4 regions of the Nonomuraea sp. B10E15 genome follow, and region 3 is predicted to be linked to each of the others. Evidence: riboswitches for the same ligand, from Rfam matches in the RefSeq annotation. Region 3 holds a riboswitch; each other region holds the start of a gene.
The links. A riboswitch is a leader RNA that binds a small molecule or an ion and turns the genes downstream of it on or off. The one in region 3 is predicted to bind cyclic di-AMP.
Positions count from the first base shown of each region.

Region 1 (4,509 bases), on a different contig from region 3:
CGCCGACCGGGCCGTAACCCGGCTGGCCGTAGGGAGCCTGGCCGTAGCCGGCCTGCTGCGGCTGGCCGTAGCCCTGCTGGCCGTACTGCTGGTCGCCGTACTGCTGGCCGTAACCGGGCTGGGCGTAACCGGGCTGGGACTGCTGCGGCTGCCCGTAGCCCTGCTGGCCGTACTGCTGCTGGCCGTAGCCGGGCTGGGACTGCGGCTGCTGACCGTACTGCTGGTCATACTGCTGACCCGACTGGGCCTGCTGACCGTACTGCTGGTCGTACTGCTGACCCGACTGGGGCTGCTGGCCGTAGCCCTGCTGCTGGCCGTACTGCTGGTCGTAGCCGGGCTGTTGCTGCTGCCCGTAACCCTGCTGCTGGCCGTAACCGGGCTGGGACTGCGGCTGCTGGCCGTAGCCCTGCTGCTGGCCGTACTGCTGGTCGTAGCCGGGCTGTTGCTGCTGCCCGTAACCCTGCTGCTGGCCGTAGCCGGGCTGGGACTGCGGCTGCTGACCGTACTGCTGGTCGTACTGCTGGCCCTGCTGGGGTTGCTGGCCGTAGCCCTGCTGCTGGCCGTACTGCTGCTGGCCGTAGTCGGGCTGGGACTGGGGCTGCTGGCCGTACTGAGGTTGCTGACCGTAGCCCTGCTGCTGGCCGTACTGCTGCTGGCCGTAGCCCTGCTGCTGACCGTACTGGGGTTGCTGGCCATAGCCCTGCTGCTGACCATAGGGGGGCTGTTGCCCGTAGGCGTCGTCCGCCCGGTAGCCGACCACAGTGACGTCGGGGTCGGGCTCGCCGGGGTGGCGGCCCGGAGCCTGCTGGCCGTAGTGGGGAGGCGCAGCGTTCTCGCCGGATTCGTCTTGTGGGTACGGCGGCTGTCCGGTGCTCACCGTGTCACCTCGCTTCGAGTGCGCGCGTGGCACGTGTCAGGACACATGCCTGTGCTGCCCAACGTATCGACATAGGTATCAACAATCACCTTTCCATGTGGTCAAGGTCCGCGTCACCCGACGACAGATGGAGCAGCATGCGGGTGTTGCCCAGGGTGTTCGGCTTGACGTGTTCCAGGTCGAGGAACTCCGCTACACCCTCGTCATACGAGGCCAGCAGCTCGGCGTAGACCTCGGGGGAGACCGGCGTGCCCTGGATGCGGCGAAAACCATGCCTCGCGAAGAAGTCGACCTCAAAAGTAAGACAGAATACACGTTGCAGACCAAGATCTTTGGCCTGCTGGATGAGCGCTGAGACGATCCGGTGACCGACGCCCGCGCCGCGGCATTCGGGATCGACGGCCACCGTGCGGACCTCTGCGAGGTCCTCCCAGAGCACGTGGAGCGCGCCACAGCCGACGATCTGCCCGCCACGCTCGGCCACCCAGAACTCCTGCACGTCTTCGTACAGCGTCACCGTGGCCTTCTTCAGGAGCCGCGAGCCCGCGCCCGCATAGGTGTCGACCAGGCGCCTGACCCCCCGCACGTCAGGCGTGCGCGCACGCCGGACCACCACCGCGGTCTCGGGCACAGTCAGTTCGGCCACCTGCTCCATGGCTCTCCAGAGTACAGATGTCATTACGGCTCGGACCTAACTCACATCTCTCCGCCCATCCTGTTACATCTCGTGGCCGAGCGAGCACGGCGTCGCGCCGGGCGATCGTTCGGGAGTAAGCGCCACATACGGTCACTCCTGCCCGACTGGCACCGAGACCACCTCGTGACCCTTCGGTTGCGAAACCTCTACGGAGTTGGCAGTTCTGGTTGAGCAGGAACCCGGAGTGCATTAGTGTCCAGCGACGATGATCCCCGCGTGTCGCGCGCGGGGGGAAGCACGCTCAATTCCCTCAGGGAAGCCGGGGACCCGCCGGTGGCGACCGCCACCACGGGGTGAATCCGAGTTTTTCGGTAGGGCTGCTCCGGCCCGAACCCGTCAGCTAACCCGGTAGGCGTCTATGAGAGGAGCCTGGTTGGTGAAGCGCACGCTCAACCGTGGGAGGAAGTCGGCGGGCAAGCACGCCCGCCCCCCGGAACGCGCCCTGTCGCGTCACCGCCTCGGTGTGGCGAGTTTCACAGTCGCCGCGCTGCTGTTCTCGGTTCCCACCGTCCCGGCGTCCGCCGACCCCAAGCCCTCGCTCAAAGACCTCGCCACGCGGGTCGAGAAGATGCACGTCGAGATCGAGACGCTGACCGAGCAGTACAACGGGCAGCGGGAGAAGCTGAAGACGGCCAAGAAGGCCGCCGAGGCCGCGCAGAAGACGCTGACGGCCAGCGAGACAGACCTGGCGGCCAAGCGTGCCAAGGCCGTCCTGCTCGCCCAGAACGCCTACATCACGGGCGGTCTGAGCCGTGCGCTGGCGTTCACCTCATCCGAGGACCCCGGCAACTTCCTCGACCGCGCCGCGACCACGTTCGCGATCGAGCAGCGGCAGGGCGAGGAGCTCAACCAGCTCACCAAGGCCAGGAAGGCCGCCGAGCGCGCCAGGGCGAGCGCCAAGTCGCGCATCAGCGAGGTCGAGAAGATCGTCAAGGACCTCGACGCCAAGCGCGGCAAGATCAGCAAGCTGGTCGCCAAGGTCGAGAGCAACCTGTTCAGGCGGGCGCTGGGCGAGGCCGGTCGTCCCGGCACCCGCGCCACCCGCGTCAACCTGCCGATCGCGGGCAGCGGAAAGGCCGCGCAGGCGGCACGGTGGGCGCTCACGCAGCAGCTCAAGCCGTACGTCTGGGGAGCAGAGGGTCCTGGCTCCTACGACTGCTCCGGCCTGGTGATGGCGGCCTACCAGCGGGTGGGCATCTCGCTGCCGCACTACACAGGCAACCAGTGGACGGCCGGGCGGCACATCTCACGCGACGAGATGCGTCCAGGCGACCTGGTGTTCTTCTACAGCGACCTGCACCACGTGGGCATCTATCTGGGCGGCGGCATGATGGTGCACGCCCCTCGGACGGGTGATGTGGTGCGGATCGCGTCGATCGAACGGCGGCCGTTCGCGGGCGCGGTGCGCATCGCCGACTGAGGTTCTGCACGTGAAGGCCCAGTGAGCGAGCCCAGTGAGCGGGCCCAATGAGTGGGCACCAGTGCGCGGGTGCCGCTAGATCAGCTGGCGGCGTGCCGCCCACGCCACGGCCTCGATCGCGGTGGCGACGCCGATGCGGTCGCAGATGCCGCGCAACCTCCGGCGTACGGTGCGGCCGCTGATGTCCAGTCGCCTGCCCACCCGATCGACCGTGACTCCTCTGGCGAGTTCCGCCAGTAACGCCAGATCCGCATGGCTCAGCTCAACGCCTTCTGTGAGCACTTCCATCGGGAGCCCTCCCCCCCAACAGCAGGCCTGGACCCTCTTAGCCAGGCCACAGCCGCTCCTCGCAGACGGTAAACGCATCATGGAAAGGTCGTCAAGCATGACGATCGCCGCTCTTGACCAGCACCGTTGACATGATCCGCCACGGGTTGCCGGGGCTCGTCCGCCGGCGGTCCTCGCCGCCCGACGTACGGTCCGCGCGCCCTCTCGGTCAGGCCCGGCCCGGCGCCGACCGGTCCGGGCGGCGTCCCGGTTTTTGATCCATCCGCGCGCGATTTACTGCATGATCCATACGTGCGGGCGGGAACGCTCAGCCGCTCTTCACCACGGGCGGCGGCACGCGGCAAGCCAGGAGTCACCTTATTTCCGGGCCTGTGCGTGCATCACCGTCATGATGGACCCAGCGCTGCCGGACGTCCCCCGCAGAACTCCGCACACTCGCGCGCCACTCGCCCGCGGTCTTGACCCGATGCTGACAAGCCCGGCCCCGATCCCGGGGCAGGACGGCCGATCGTCCGTCACCGCTTCCCCGGCACGACGGAGCGCCCGCCCGGCTCGCCGCGCGCGCGAGCACCCCGCCGCAACCGGTGCGGCGGGATGCCACGTGGCCTCAGTGAGTGGGCTTGACCAGGGGGAACAAGATGGTCTCGCGGATGTTCTTACCGGTGAACGCCATGATCATCCGGTCGATCCCGGCGCCCATGCCGCCCGTCGGCGGCATCGCGTATTCGAGCGACTGCAGGAAGTCCTCGTCGAGCTGCATGGCCTCCGGGTCACCGCCCGCGGCCAGCAAGGACTGCTCGACCAGGCGGCGGCGCTGCTCGATGGGGTCGTTGAGCTCGGAGTAGCCGGTGCCCAGCTCGGTGCCGAACCCGATGAGGTCCCACTTCTCCGTGACCAGCGGGTCGTCGCGGTGCTGCCGGGCCAGCGGCGAGGTCTCCAGCGGATAGTCCATGACGAACGTGGGCTGGATGATCGTGTGCTCGACGAGCGCCTCGAAGAGCTCCTGCACGAGCTTGCCCGCGCCCCACTTCGGATCCCAGGGGATCTCGCGCCGGTCGGCGATCTTGCGCAGCTCTTCGAGCGAGGTCGAGGTCGTGATCTGCTCGCCGACGGCCTCGGACACCGCGCCGTAGAGGGTGACGCGCGGCCACTCGGGGATGCCCAGGTCGACCTCGACACCGTCGTGCACGACCACCGAGGTGTCCAGGGCGGCCACGACGGCCTTCT
Region 1 is NZ_JBDPMB010000016.1:107,493-112,001, forward strand. It holds gene ABGB14_RS34300 (RDD family protein) at 1-877, opposite strand, end outside; gene ABGB14_RS34305 (amino-acid N-acetyltransferase) at 963-1,532, opposite strand; cyclic di-AMP (ydaO/yuaA leader) riboswitch at 1,803-1,944, shown strand; gene ABGB14_RS34310 (C40 family peptidase) at 1,951-2,994, shown strand; gene ABGB14_RS34315 (LuxR C-terminal-related transcriptional regulator) at 3,070-3,282, opposite strand; gene lysX (bifunctional lysylphosphatidylglycerol synthetase/lysine--tRNA ligase LysX) at 3,890-4,509, opposite strand, start outside.
Region 1: linked by a shared signal. The riboswitch ahead of ABGB14_RS34310 (C40 family peptidase) and the one ahead of ABGB14_RS06565 (C40 family peptidase) in region 3 are both predicted to bind cyclic di-AMP.

Region 2 (4,509 bases), on a different contig from region 3:
GTGCACGGTGATGCCGGGACGCTCCCGGATCAGGGCCACGTCCACCGGGTCCTCGCGGCGGTGCGGGTAGTAGGCGAGCGGTTCCCGCGCCGCCAGCTCGCTCAGCCAGCGCAGGTAGTGGTCGCGGTGCACGAGGCCGTTCCTGACGAGCGAGGTGCCGAGCACGATCGTGCGCTCGTCCGGCCCTTCCGCGCTGGGCGGCTGGGCGCGCAACCAGGCGAAGTCGTGGCGTACGAGGTCGACACCGGCACGGCGGACGGCGGCGGCGAGCTCGCCGCTCACGGGCAGCGCGGTGAAGACGGAGACCTCGCTCATGCGCAGCCGCAGCGCGGCGGCCAGGCCGAGCGCCGAGCGCGGCACGGTGGATCTGGCGCGGGCCCGCAGCAGCGGCCGCGAAGGCCCGGCGGCCAGCAGCTCCAGCAGCCGGAGCGTGGCCAGGCCGTCGTCGACGATGACGATGCGTCCCGAGGTGATGCCGGTGCCGGAGGTGAGCCAGCGCAGCTGGACCTTGCCGGAGAAGGCGTCGCCGACGGCGTGCAGTCGTCTCGGCATGTTCTCGCGCGGCTCGGCCAGTTCGAGCCCGTCGGGCAGCCCGAGAGCACGCAGCTCCCGTCGGGTCGCCGTCAGCGGGCGCAGCCCCGCCCGCGGCACGACGGCCGTGGCGGTCCCGAGGAGCCCGGCGTGGTGGGCCTCGACGGCGCACAGCATCTGGAGCGGTGACTCCACCCAGGCCGACGCCTGTTCGACCACTCCAGTCCTCCCAGCCGGGTGATGGCGCGTTCACGACCGCTTCAAGCTAGCCCGGCCGCCTTAAGCGGCCAGAAACGGTGCGTGAACAATGGAGACCATGAACTCGCTCATGCTCAACACGGACGGCGTGCAGATCCCGCAACTCGGCTTCGGCGTCTGGCAGGTGCCTGCCGGCGAGGCCGAGCAGGTGGTGACGACGGCGCTGGAGGCCGGCTACCGGCACATCGACACCGCCGCCGCCTACGAGAACGAGGAGGGCGTGGGGCGTGCCGTGCGCGCGTCCGGCCTGCGCCGCGAGAAGGTGTTCGTCACCACCAAGCTGCGCAACGCCGACCACGCCCGCACGGAGCAGGCCTTCGACGAGAGCCTGGCCCGGCTGGGGCTCGACTACGTCGATCTCTATCTCATCCACTGGCCGGTGCCGAAGCAGGACAAGTACGTACAGGCGTGGAAGGCGATCGAGAAGATCTACCGTGACGGGCGGGCCAGGGCCATCGGCGTGTCCAATTTCACCGTCGGCACGCTCACCCGGCTCATGAACGAGACCGACATCACACCCTCCATCAACCAGATCGAGCTCCACCCGTACTTCCAGCAGCGGGAGATGCGGGCCTTCCACGAGGCCAACGGCATCCTCACCGAGGCGTGGAGCCCGCTCGGCCAGGGCAAGGGGCTGCTCGAGGATCCGGCGCTCGCGGTGCTGGCGGACAAGCACGGCAAGACTCCCGCGCAGATCGTGCTCCGCTGGCACCTGCAGCTCGGCAACGTCGTCATTCCCAAGTCCGTGACGCCGTCGCGGATCGCCGAGAACGTCGACGTGTTCGACTTCATCCTCGATCCGGAGAGCATGGCCGCCGTCGGCGCGCTGAACAGGGGCCTTCGCATCGGAGGCGATCCTGACACGTTCAATTTGATCTGATGCGTCTAGCATCTTCCGCGTGCGGGACTTCACGTGGGGCATCGCGGCGACGGGCGTCATAGCGCGGACTGTGGGAGCGGCGATCGTGGCCGAGCCCGGGATGCGGGTGGGCGCCGTCGGCTCCAGGAATCTGCGGCGGGCGCAGGCCCTGGCGTCCGCGCTGGGCGCGGAGTCGGCGTACGGCTCCTATGAGCGGTTGTGCGCGGACCCTGCGGTGGACGCGATCTACGTGGCGACGCCGCATACCGAGCACCTGCGGGTCGCGCAGGCCGCCATCGCCGCGGGCAAGGCCGTGTTGTGCGAGAAGCCGCTGGCCGCGACCGTGGACGACGCGGAGAAGATGGTACGCCTGGCGCGCGAGGCGGGCGTGTTCCTGATGGAAGCCATGTGGATGCGGTTCAACCCGCTGATCCGCCTCATCGCCGCCGACGAGCGGTTCGGCGACATCCGGTCGGTGCAGGCCAGTTTCGGCTTCGCCATGCCGTACGATCCGGCGCACCGGCTGTGGGCCCCGGAGCTGGGCGGGGGCTCGCTGCTCGACCTGGGGGTCTACCCGTTCGGCCTGGCCCAGCTGCTTCTGGGCATGCCCACCGGCCTGCGCATGACGGGCTCCCTGGCGCCGAGCGGGGTTGACGCGGAGGCGGGCGGGGTGTTGCTCTATCCCGGCGGCAGGCGGGCTTTCGTGGAAACCTCCTTGCTGGGGAATTACCCGAACCAGGCCTGTGTTGTAGGTACGCGGATGCGGGCGGACATCCACGCGCCGTTCTGGGCGCCGGAGCGGATCGTCCTCACCGGGCCTTCCATGGAGCCGGAAGAGCATGTGCTCGATCCGGCCGACAACGGATACGCCGGTGAGCTCCGCGAGGTCCGCGCCGCCACGGCCGAGGGCAGGACCGAATCCCCGATCATGCCCCTTGACGAATCCCTTGCCATGTCAGGGCTTCTGGCCGACGCTCGCCGGCAACTCGCCTAGCTGGGCCTTTATGCAGTTGTAATCCTCTTGCCTCATGTATTACCTTGTGGGGCATCTTACGGCATACGTCCGGTTTGTCCGGCTATGTCTGACCATCGCACGATAGATCACAGGATCGTCCTGTGACCGCTGAATCCGCATCACGCGGAACCGGGGACCCAAGTCCTTTGGGGTGAATCGGCACTCCGGTGCCGTAGGGCAGCTTCCACGCCCGAACCCGTCAGCTAACCCGGTAAGCGGCATGGAAGCAAGGAGTTACCCCCTCGATGGCCACGTTCCGTCTTACCGCAATCCCCAAGCGAACCATCACCTGCGCCGCGCTCGGCGCCAGCGTCCTCGCCTCGGCCCTCGGCGTCAACGTCGCCGCGGCCAACGCCGACACCCCGCCCGCGGACAAGCCGGCCGCCGTCTCCCCGGTGACCGACTCCAAGAAGCGCGCGGCCAAGGAGACCACGGTCAACGTGACCGCCTCCCAGGTCCTGGACTTCGCCAAGTCCCAGGTCGGCACCTCCGAGAACGCCGCCGGCGGCGGCACCCCGTACCAGAAGTGGTACGCCGACTCGCAGCGCGCCGCCGAGACCATCGCCCGCGACGGCGGCAACCGGGCCGCGTACCTGAACGCCGCCTGGTGCTCGATGTTCGTCTCCTGGGTCGGCGAGCAGACCGGCGCCCGCCCGCAGATCGGCTGGGACGCCTACACCGTCACCCACGCCAAGTGGTTCGCCGCCAACGACCGCTTCGGCACCAAGGCCAAGCCCGGCGCCGTGGTGTTCTTCTCCTGGGACGGCGGCAAGAAGATCACCGACATCCAGCACGTCGGCTTCGTCGTGAAGGACAACGGCGACGGCACCATCTCCACGATCGAAGGCAACACCGGCAACGGCAAGGTCGAGGAGCGGACCCGTCCGAAGTCCCAGGTCGTCGGCTACGGCTACCCCGAGTACGCCGCCTGACCCCGATCACCGCGAGCGAGCGCGCATCCCGTGCGGAACGCGCGCTCGCTCGCGTTTCCGCCGCCGGCCACCCGGGCGGCCGGCGGCCTAACCGTCCGCCGCCGCCCGCTGGATGGCGTGCAACTCGGCGTAGCGGCCCTGGCGGGCCATGAGCTCGCCGTGAGCGCCCTGCTCGGCGATCCGCCCGCCGTCCAGCACCACGATCAGGTCGGCCATGCGCACCGTCGGGAAGCGGTGGGTGATGAGCAGGGTGATGGCGGCGCGGTGGCGGCGGGCGGCCTGCGCGTACCGGGCGAAGACGGCGCTCTCGGCGGGAGCGTCCAGGGAGGCGGTCGGCTCGTCCAGCACGAGCAGCAGCGGCTCCTCCCGCATCGACGCGCGCGCCAGGGCCAGGCTCTGCCACTGCCCGCCGGACAGCGTCACGCCGCCCTCGAAGCTGTCGCCCAGCTCGGTGTCCAGGCCCCTGGGCAGATCGGACACCGCGTCCGCGGCGCCGGCCCGCGCCAGCGCCTGCTCCACGGCGGGGCGGTCGTCCATACGGGGCAGGTCGCCGATGCCGACGGTCTCGGCGGCGGTGAGCTCGAACGGCACCCAGTCCTGGAACACGGCGCTGATCCTGCGCCGCCAGCGCACGGCCGGCACGTCCCGCAGCGGGACGTCGTCCAGCAGGATCTCGCCGCCGGAGGGCTGGTAGAGGCCGCACAGCAGCTTGGCCATGGTGGTCTTGCCCGAGCCGTGCGACCCGACCAGCGCGACGGTCGCGCCGGCGGGCAGGCTCAGGTCGATCCCGCGCAGCACCGGCCGGGTGGTGCCGGGGTAGGTGAACGTCACGTTCCGCAGCGTGATGCCCCGCGCGAAGCTCTCAGGCGGCTCGGCCCCGCGGGCGACGCGTTCGCGGCCGTGGTCACTCGTGG
Region 2 is NZ_JBDPMB010000013.1:6,354-10,862, reverse strand. It holds gene ABGB14_RS30505 (hypothetical protein) at 1-750, opposite strand, end outside; gene ABGB14_RS30500 (aldo/keto reductase) at 848-1,669, shown strand; gene ABGB14_RS30495 (Gfo/Idh/MocA family oxidoreductase) at 1,689-2,642, shown strand; cyclic di-AMP (ydaO/yuaA leader) riboswitch at 2,760-2,896, shown strand; gene ABGB14_RS30490 (CHAP domain-containing protein) at 2,909-3,595, shown strand; gene ABGB14_RS30485 (ABC transporter ATP-binding protein) at 3,683-4,509, opposite strand, start outside.
Region 2: linked by a shared signal. The riboswitch ahead of ABGB14_RS30490 (CHAP domain-containing protein) and the one ahead of ABGB14_RS06565 (C40 family peptidase) in region 3 are both predicted to bind cyclic di-AMP.

Region 3 (4,509 bases):
AAGTCGTTCGTGACGAAGAGCACGTCCGCATGGGTCACGGCACCGGGACGCCGTTCAGCTCGGCCCATGAGCGGGCCAGGGCGATGCGCTCAGGGCTGGAAGGATGGGAGGCATAGAGCACATATTCCACCGGATCCGGCGACAAGTCGGAAATATTGGTAATTGCCAGCCGTTTTTGCATGGCGATGAACGTGGCCGGATCCCGGGTGAGGTCGAGCGCGTGCACGTCGGCCCTGGCCTCGACGTGGCGGCTGATCACGTTCTGGGCAGGGCCCATGATCAGCGAACCCAGCGTCATCAGGCCCATGACCACACCCACCGCCCGCGGATCGGCGATCGAGGTGACGCCGGTGCGCCGGCGTACCGCGCCGAACACCAGGTACAGCAGGACCACGCCGAGCGCCGCCCCCAGGGCGCCGACGAGGGTCCCGAAGAGCACGTCGTCGGCCTCGGCGTGGCCCAGCTCATGGGCGACGACCAGCTCGACCTGGGGCTGCGGCGCCTTGAGCAGCGTGTCGTAGACGACGATCCTGCGGGTGGCGCCGAAGCCCGACACGTACGCGTTGAGCGCCGTCGTGCGCCGCGAGGCGTCGGCGACCAGCACGTCCTGCACCGGCACGCCGTCGCGCTCTGCCATGTCCAGCAGGTTGTCGCGCAGCGAGCCCTGCGGCATGGACGTGAAGTCGTTGAACAGCGGCTCGAACACCACCGGGTAGACGAACGACATCACCACGGTCAGCGCGCACGCCCCCACGGCCGCCGGGATCCACCAGCGCCGCACCCTGCGGGCCAGCCCCACGAGGACGAGCAGCATGAGGCAGAGCAGGAAGGCCTCCACGCCGAGGCCCTTCAGCCGGTCGGCGGTCCAGCCCGCCCAGTCCTGGGTGGACAGCCCGTAGTCGCGCAGCAGCGTCTCGAACCAGACGCCGAGCGGCCACCTGACCGCCTCGACGATCGCGGTGAGCACCAGGACGCCGAGGACCACCCGCACCCACCAGGGGCCTTTCAGCCGGCCCAGCACCCTGGCCCCGAAGGGGGTGGCCACCAGCAGGGCCGCGAAGGCCAGCGTGAGCGCCAGCCCGAGATAGCTCGGCAGGGACGTGGCCGCGTCGAACGCCCGCGCCCTCGCGATCTCGGCGGCTGTGAAGTCGCGCGCCGGGTCGGGCGGCCCCGCGGCCAGGACCGTCCACGGCGTGCTGGAGGCGGCCACGGCCAGGATCACCGCCGCGAGCACCGCCAGGACCACGGCGGCCTGCCGTCTGAACCGGCGCTCGGCCGCATCCACCGCCGCGTCCGCTACCGGGCCCTCCCCCGGATCCTGCGCCGGGCCGTCCGTCGTCGCGGGCACCCCGTCACCCTGCCCCCGTTCGCGCCGTCTCCACGCCCCCGCCGCGCCGCCGTCCGTCCGCGCGGCGTCCTCCGCGCTGACGGCGCCCACGGGAACACCGTCACCGGGCCCTGTGGCAGCCGCCTCTCCGCCGCCCGCCCCGGCCTCCTCAGAAGGGCCGTCCGCGTCCCGCCGTCCGCTCATCCTTCTCCCCACTCACGCGAGCTGCTCCCGCACGTACGCGCGCCACCGTGCCGTCAGCGTGGCCACGGAGAGCCCGAGCGCGGCGAGCGCCTCGTCGACGCCGGCCGCCTGCGCATCACGGTAGAGCCTCACCAGGCTCCTCTCACCGAAACGGCGGGCGAGGAACCGACACGCCAGCCAGGCCTCCTGGTACGCCAGCGCAAGGCGTCCGGGGTCAGGCCCGCCGACGGCGAACGCCTCGGGTGTCGGCAGCGCGGCCGGCACGCGCCCGGCCCGCACCTCGGCGGCCAGCTCGGCGGCGGCCGTGCGCACGGGCAGCCCGGCGTCCCGGTAGGCCACGTAGTCGGCGAAGCCCTCGTAGAGCCAGACGGGCAGCCCGCCGGTGCCCGCGGCGACGTGGGTCAGCTCGTGGGTGAGGACGACGTCCTTGCCGGTGGAGGTGAGCCTGCCGAACGACTCGGGGACGACGATCACCCGCCCGCCGTCGGCCACCGCCGCCAGCCCGTCGAGGCGCTCCACGCCGGCCAGCCGGGCCGCGTCCTGCGCGGAGCCGGGAACGATGACCACGGGCCGCACCGGGCGGCCGAGCACGGCCGTGACCCGCAGCCCCGCCGAATCGGCGCGGCGGGCGAGTTCGCTGAGCGTGCCGGGTGCGGCGCGGTGGCCGGTGACGAGGGAACGTGCCCCGCGGGCGGTGACCTGGCCGTCCGGCCACAGGTCACGGGCGTGCGCGGGGAAGACGGGCGATCCGGGGGCGGGCGCGTCGGCGGCGAGGCCGAGGAGGAGGAGCGCGGCCAGCGCGGCTCGTCGGCTCACCTGCTCGGACACGCTGCCGATCGTAGTGGGCCCGATCAGGGCCGGCCCTCTACGAGGGGCCGCCGACGAGCGTGAGGACGGGCTGCCACGGGAGCCCGCCCGGGCTCCGGAAGGTCTCCCGGGCCCGGGCGGGGCCTCATCAGAGGCCGGGACGGACCGCGCCGACGAACGACGACTTGCGCCATCCGCCCAGCTTGTCGATGCGCACCCGTTCGCCTGTCCGCGGCGAATGGATCATCTTGCCCTTGCCGACGTACATGCCCACGTGGCCGAGCCCGTTGAAGAACATGAGGTCCCCGGGCTTGAGGTTGCGCCAGGAGACCTTGTTCCTGATGCCGGCGAACTGGCTGCTCGCCACGCGCGGGAGTTTCACCCCGGCCTTCTTCCAGGCGTACTGGACGAGGCCGGAGCAGTCGAACGAACCAGGGCCTGTGGCGCCGTAACGATACGGGTCACCGATCTGGTTCTTGGCCACGGCGATGGCCTTGCCGGCCTTCACCTTCTGCCGAGCGGTCTTTGCCCGCTTGCGAGCGGCCTTGGCCGACTTCGCGGTGGTGGCGGCGGTGGCCGCCCTCACCGAGGAGACGCCGGCCGTGTCGCTCCTCGTCGCCGCCTGAGCCGTGGGGGCGTGGAGGACCAGGCCTCCGGCCGTCACGGTCATCGTGAGCACGACGCCAGGCAGGGCAAGGCGGGACAGACGGGGGTTGTGCAGGGAGGTAGACAGGATTTCTCCTTGGGTCTTCCACGAACGCCTACCGGGTTAGCTGTCGGATTCGGGCCTGGAAGTCGCCCTACGGCGCGATGGCGCGCCGATTCACCCCTGATCCCTGGGGAACTGGGATCGCTGGGTCCCCGGTTCCGTGCCTCCTGACTGCACGGATTCGGCAGGTCATCGCCCGTGTCATGGGGATGTCGCGGCGATGACCAGCGGATCTTCATCTGTCTTCACACCGGGAGGGACCGATGCGGGTTCACGGCGCCATGGCTTGTGCACCGCGACGACGCCAGAAGCTACGCGGAACGGTCAAGGATCAGCAAAAGCCGAGTCAGGCTGTAAAGATCGACTCAGGCCTCAGTAAACTCCCGAACCCCTGTTGGAACAGGGGGCGTCGTTACCAAAAAGTGACCCTGCTCACATTCGCGAAACATCCGTCTTGTCAGGGGTCAGATGTCGCGTTTGTCACATTCCGCCTCGTATGATCTCGACCTAAGGTGATCAGGAGGATGCGGAACGTGATCGCGGACCGCCCGCACGACGGCAACGATGGTGCGTCGTAGAAGGAGGGGACGGAATTATGGGCGGACGGCGCCCACGAGGCTGCGGCCGTAGGCGGAGAGGCTGACGACCTTGACCACGTCGCCCGTCTGCGGCGCATGGACGATCTTCCCGTTGCCCGCATAGATGCTGACGTGCCCCAGACCCTCGCTGAAGATGAGATCACCGGGCTGGAGCGCGTTCAGCGACACCTTGCGGCTGGCGCCCCACGCCCACTGCGCCCACGTCGTCCTCGGCAAGGACACGCCCGCGGCCCGCCATGACGCCTGCGTCAGCCCCGAGCAGTCGTAGCCGCCCGGCCCTGTCCCGCCGAACACGTACGGCTTGCCGACCTGCGCGAACGCGAACCGCAGCACCGCTGCGGCGTTCCCCGACGCCGGTCCCGTGTACGCGATGCCGGTGCTGTTCGGGTCACCGGTCTTGTAGGCGCCCAGCTTCTTCAGGAGCTTCTTCTGCTTGGCGATCAGGCCGAGGATCTCCTTGCGCTCCTTCTCGACCTCGCCGCGGACCTCGTCGGCCGACCGCAGGGCACCCTGCGCCTTGTCACGTTCCTTCTTCAGCCCGCGGTTCTCCCGGTCGAACGCCGCCAGCTTCTCCGAGCGTTCCTTGGCCATCTGCCCGGCCAGCGCCATCCCGGCCAGCCGTCCCTGCGGGTTGTCGGCGCTGACCAGCCCCGGCATGGTGGTGGCGTAGCCGCCGGCCCGATAGACGGTGGCGGCCATGTCGGCGATCTGGGTGCGCAGGTCGGCGACCGTACGGAGTTTGCGCTTGTAGCTCTTGTTCAGCTTCGCGTAGGTGCCCTTGGCCTTCTTGTAGCGCTCGGTCGCCGTGTTGTAGCGGTCGACGACCTTGTCGGCCTTGTCGTTGAGCTTGTCGAGCTTGGCCT
Region 3 is NZ_JBDPMB010000001.1:1,423,451-1,427,959, reverse strand. It holds gene ABGB14_RS06580 (glycosyltransferase family 4 protein) at 1-38, opposite strand, end outside; gene ABGB14_RS06575 (M48 family metallopeptidase) at 35-1,531, opposite strand; gene ABGB14_RS06570 (hypothetical protein) at 1,544-2,359, opposite strand; gene ABGB14_RS06565 (C40 family peptidase) at 2,487-3,008, opposite strand; cyclic di-AMP (ydaO/yuaA leader) riboswitch at 3,082-3,244, opposite strand; gene ABGB14_RS06560 (C40 family peptidase) at 3,641-4,509, opposite strand, start outside.

Region 4 (4,509 bases), on a different contig from region 3:
GTGCATGTGTGGTTGTCCGCGGCGGCGCTGGGGCGCCGCACGTCCGAGGAGGAGCGGTGGCGCCTGCCCGCCTATGAGCGGTACGAGCGCGAGGTGCGGCCCCAGGAGGCGGCCGACGTCGTGATCAGGGCCGATCATCCCGACCGGCCCGCGCTCCTCGTGTGACCCGGCCCCGGATCGGCCGTCCGCGACCGCCGTGCGAACGGCAGGAAACGGGCTGCCCTCTCGGGCGTCGAGCTGCCGGGATGAGGGTGGCCGCCGGCGGGCGGCCACCTGTCAGCGTGCTGTCGGGCGCTTGCCGTGGTTCGCCTTCTTCTTCTTGCGTGCCTTGCCCTTGCGTGCTCGCCTGGCCATAAGCTCGCCTCCGGAGTCGGTGTCCTCCCAACGTCTCTCGCCCGTGCTGACCAGCGCAAGCCATCCGTAGCGAACTAACATTCCCCAACAGCGTCGTGTCATAATTTGGTGGAATCTGTTGGAAGGAGCGGGCGTGCTCGCACAGCAGCGTCAGCAGACGATCCTCGAACGCGTGCGCAGCAACGGCGGTGTCCGGGTCGCCGACCTCGTACGCGAACTCGGCGTCTCCGACATGACCATCCGCCGCGACCTCGAGGTGCTGGCCGAACGCGGTCTGCTGGAGAAGGTGCACGGTGGCGCGACCGCGCTCGGCCCCGGATCGACCGAGGAGCCGGGCTTCACCGCGAAGTCCGCCCGCCAGCAGCAGGAGAAGGAGGCCATCGCGCGGCACGCGGCCAGGCTGGTACGCCCCGGCACCGCCGTGGCGCTGTCGGCGGGCACCACCACGTGGGCGCTGGCCCACCACCTCATCGGCGTTACCGAGCTGACCGTGATCACCAATTCGATCCCCGTCGCCGAGGTCTTCCATCGCAACCCGCGCGCCGACCGCACCGTCGTGCTGACCGGCGGCGTGCGCACGCCGTCCGACGCGCTGGTCGGCCCGGTGGCCGTGGCCGCGATCCGCCGCCTGCACGTGGACACGCTCTTCCTCGGCGTGCACGGGATGAGCGTGCGGGCCGGCTTCACCACGCCCAACCTGCTGGAGTCGGAGACCGACAGGGAGCTTGTGACGGCCGCGCACCGGCTGGTCGTCCCTGCCGACCACACCAAGTGGAACACGGTGGGCATCAGCACCATCGCCGAGCTGAGCGAGGCCGACGTGGTCATCAGCGACGCGGGGCTGCCCGAGGACGCACGCACCGAACTGGCCGAGCGGGCCGGAGAACTGATCATCGCGGAGGACACGCATTGAAGCGCACCGTCACCCATCTGGCAGACGGCCGAGAGCTGATCTACTTCGACCGGCGCGACGACGCCGACCGGAGCGCGATCGACCGGCGCCCGCTTGAGCCCCGGCCGGTGGCGTCCGAGCTGCGCTACGATCCGCTGACCGAGGAGTGGATCGCGATGGCCGGGCACCGGCAGACGCGGACGTTCCTGCCGACGGGCACGTCCGCCGAGTGCCCGTTGTGCCCGTCGTCGGACACCCGGGCGACGGAGATCCCTGCGTACGACTACGACGTGGCGGTGTTCGAGAACCGCTTCCCCTCCTTCTCCACGAATTTTGGGACTTATCAAGATGTGGGTGGGCTGAGTGAGGTTCGTCCGGGAGTGGGGCGGTGCGAGGTGGTGTGCTTTACCTCGGATCACTCGTCATCCTTCTCGAAGCTCTCCGACGCCCAGGTGCGGCTGGTCATGGAGGCGTGGGCCGACCGTACGGCCGAATTGTCCGGGATCGAGGGCGTGGAGCAGGTGTTCTGCTTCGAGAACCGGGGCGAGGAGATCGGCATCACGCTGGCGCATCCGCATGGCCAGATCTACGCCTACCCGTACGTCACGCCCAGAACGAAACTCCAGCTCGGCGCCGCGGCCCGCTACCAGGGCCCGGGCAACCTGTTCGCCGACGTGCTGGCCGCCGAACGTGCCGCCGGGACACGGGTGGTGGCCGGCAACGAGCTGTGGACGGCGTTCGTGCCCGCGGCCGCGCGCTGGCCGTACGAGGTGCACGTGTATCCGCACCGGCAGGTGCCGGACCTGGCGGCGCTCACGGAGGAGGAGCGTGCGGCGTTCGCCCCGCTCTACACCTCGGTGCTGCGGGCCTTCGACGGGCTGTTCGGGGTCGTGATGCCGTACATCTCGGCCTGGCACCAGGCCCCGGTGCGGCGGGACCGCGAGCTCGCGTACCTGCATCTGGAGCTCTTCAGCATCCGGCGGGCGCCCAACAAGCTCAAGTATCTGGCGGGCTCGGAGTCCGCGATGGGCGCGTTCGTCAACGACGTGCTGCCGGAAGAGGCCGCGCACATGCTCCGATCACAAGTAGATCAAGAATAGATTTCTACTTAAGGTCGCATGTCTCGTGATCTACCACTAATATCCCCTTATGCATCGGCCGTAACAGCCGTTGCACCGCCTAATCCTGGGCGAGTTGCCCGGGAGCCGGGGACCCATCGCACCTGGGGTGAATCCACATCCGTGGTAGGGATACGCAGCTCCCATACCCGAACCCGTCAGCTAACCCGGCCGGCAGAGGGAGAGGAACACCTACGTGGCGGCTTCGTCCCCCGCGAGTCTTGCCATCGGTCTCATCACCGCCGCCGCCGTCGTCGTTTCGGCGGCCCCGGCGTCCGCGGCGTCCACGGCCCCCAAACCCAAGGAGTCGGAGCTGCGCGCGCAGCTCAAGCAGCTCAACAAGAAGGTCGACAAGCTGATCGAGGCCTACAACCTCAAGCGCGTCGAGCTGGCCAAGGCGCAGAAGTCCGCCAAGGCGGCCAAGGCCCGGCTGGCCACCGCCGAAGAGGCGCTGACGACGGCCGAGAAGCGGGTCGCCGAGATAGCCCGCCTGCGCTACCAGAACGGCAACCCCGGAGTGCCCGTATTCATGTTGCCGGAGAACAGCGGCGGCGCCGCGGTGCTCAATCAGGTCACCGCCGAGCAGCAGGCGTTCGTGCAGGGCGTGGCCAGGGCGCGCGACGAGAAGAAGAAGGCCTCCGCGCAGGCCGTCGAGCTCGCCGACAAGATCCGCAAGGACGCGGCCGAGGTGGCCGATCAGCGCGACGAGGCCGAGGACGTCATCGACGACATCGAGAAGAAGCTCCAGGACCTGGTGCCGTTCGGCACCAACCGCAGGTCAGACGGCGGCTGGGCACCCGAACTCCCGTCCGGCTCCGACAACATCACGCCGCGCACGCGGCTGATGAAGGAGCAGATCGGCAAGAACTTCGCGCTGCCCTTCACCGTCGGCTGCTTCCGCTCGGGCTCCAGCGGCGAACACCCCCTGGGCCGGGCCTGCGACTTCATGATGAGCACGGGCGGCTCGATGCCCTCCGCCGCCAACGCCGCCCTGGGCGACCGCATCGCGGAGTGGGCCATCAAGAACAAGAGCAGGCTGGGCGTCAAGTACGTCATCTGGAAGCAGCGCATCAACCACGGCTCGGGTTGGAGCACGATGTCCAACCGGGGCAGCATCACCGAGAACCACTACGACCACGTGCACATCTCGATGAACTGAGGGCAGGTCGGTTCGGCGATCACCGCGTCGACGGGTTGACGAGCCCGCCGTCGTAGGCGGCGATGACGAGCTGGGCCCGGTCGCGGGCGTGCAGTTTCGCCAGGAGGCGGCCGATGTGGGTCTTGACCGTGCCGACGGTGAGGTGCAGGTGCTCGGCGATCTCGGAGTTGGACATGCCCGTGCCGACGAGGGTGAGCACCTCTCGCTCGCGCTGGGTGATGTGGCCGAGGTCACGTGTGGCCGGAGCGGGATGGGAGCGTCGCAGCACGTCGGCGATGAGCCGGCGGGTCACGGTGGGCGCCAGCAGCGCTTCGCCGGCGGCGACGACCCGGATGGCGGCCAGCAACTCGGTCGCCGTGGCGTGTTTGAGGAGGAACCCGCTCGCGCCGGCCCTGAGCGAGGCGTAGACGTAGTCGTCCTGATCGAACGTGGTGAGCATCAGCACGCGCGTGCCGGGGCCGGCCGGGTCGGCGCAGATCCTCCTGGTCGCCTCGATGCCGTCCATGTCTGGCATGCGCACATCCATGAGGACGACGTCCGGACGATGCCGGCGGGCCAGGAGCACGGCTTCGGCGCCGGTGCCCGCCTCCCCCACCGTGACCAGCCCCGGTGTCGTGTCGATGAGGAGCTTGAAACTGTCGCGTACGAGGACCTGGTCCTCGGCGAGCAGCACCCGGATGGGCGGGGACGCACCGTGCGGGGCGGCGTCGATGCTCATGCCGGGTCGCCGTTCAGGTCGTAGGGCAGCCGAGCCGCCACGCGGAAGCCTCCTTCGGGGCGCGATCCCGCGCTGAACGTGCCTCCGTATGCCTTCGCGCGTTCCCGCATCCCGATGAGGCCGTGGCCGCCGTGGCCGCCGGGTCCCTGCCGCGGTGGCCGGCCGTGGCGAGGGCCGTCGTCGACGACCTCGATCACGGCCTCCCGCCCGTCGATGTCCACGGTGACCGAGCAGCGCGTCGGCCCCGCGTGGGTGACGACGTTGGTGA
Region 4 is NZ_JBDPMB010000022.1:15,552-20,060, forward strand. It holds gene ABGB14_RS39580 (uridine kinase) at 1-165, shown strand, start outside; gene ABGB14_RS39585 (DeoR/GlpR family DNA-binding transcription regulator) at 488-1,267, shown strand; gene galT (galactose-1-phosphate uridylyltransferase) at 1,264-2,346, shown strand; cyclic di-AMP (ydaO/yuaA leader) riboswitch at 2,413-2,555, shown strand; gene ABGB14_RS39595 (hypothetical protein) at 2,561-3,523, shown strand; gene ABGB14_RS39600 (response regulator transcription factor) at 3,543-4,241, opposite strand; gene ABGB14_RS39605 (sensor histidine kinase) at 4,238-4,509, opposite strand, start outside.
Region 4: linked by a shared signal. The riboswitch ahead of ABGB14_RS39595 (hypothetical protein) and the one ahead of ABGB14_RS06565 (C40 family peptidase) in region 3 are both predicted to bind cyclic di-AMP.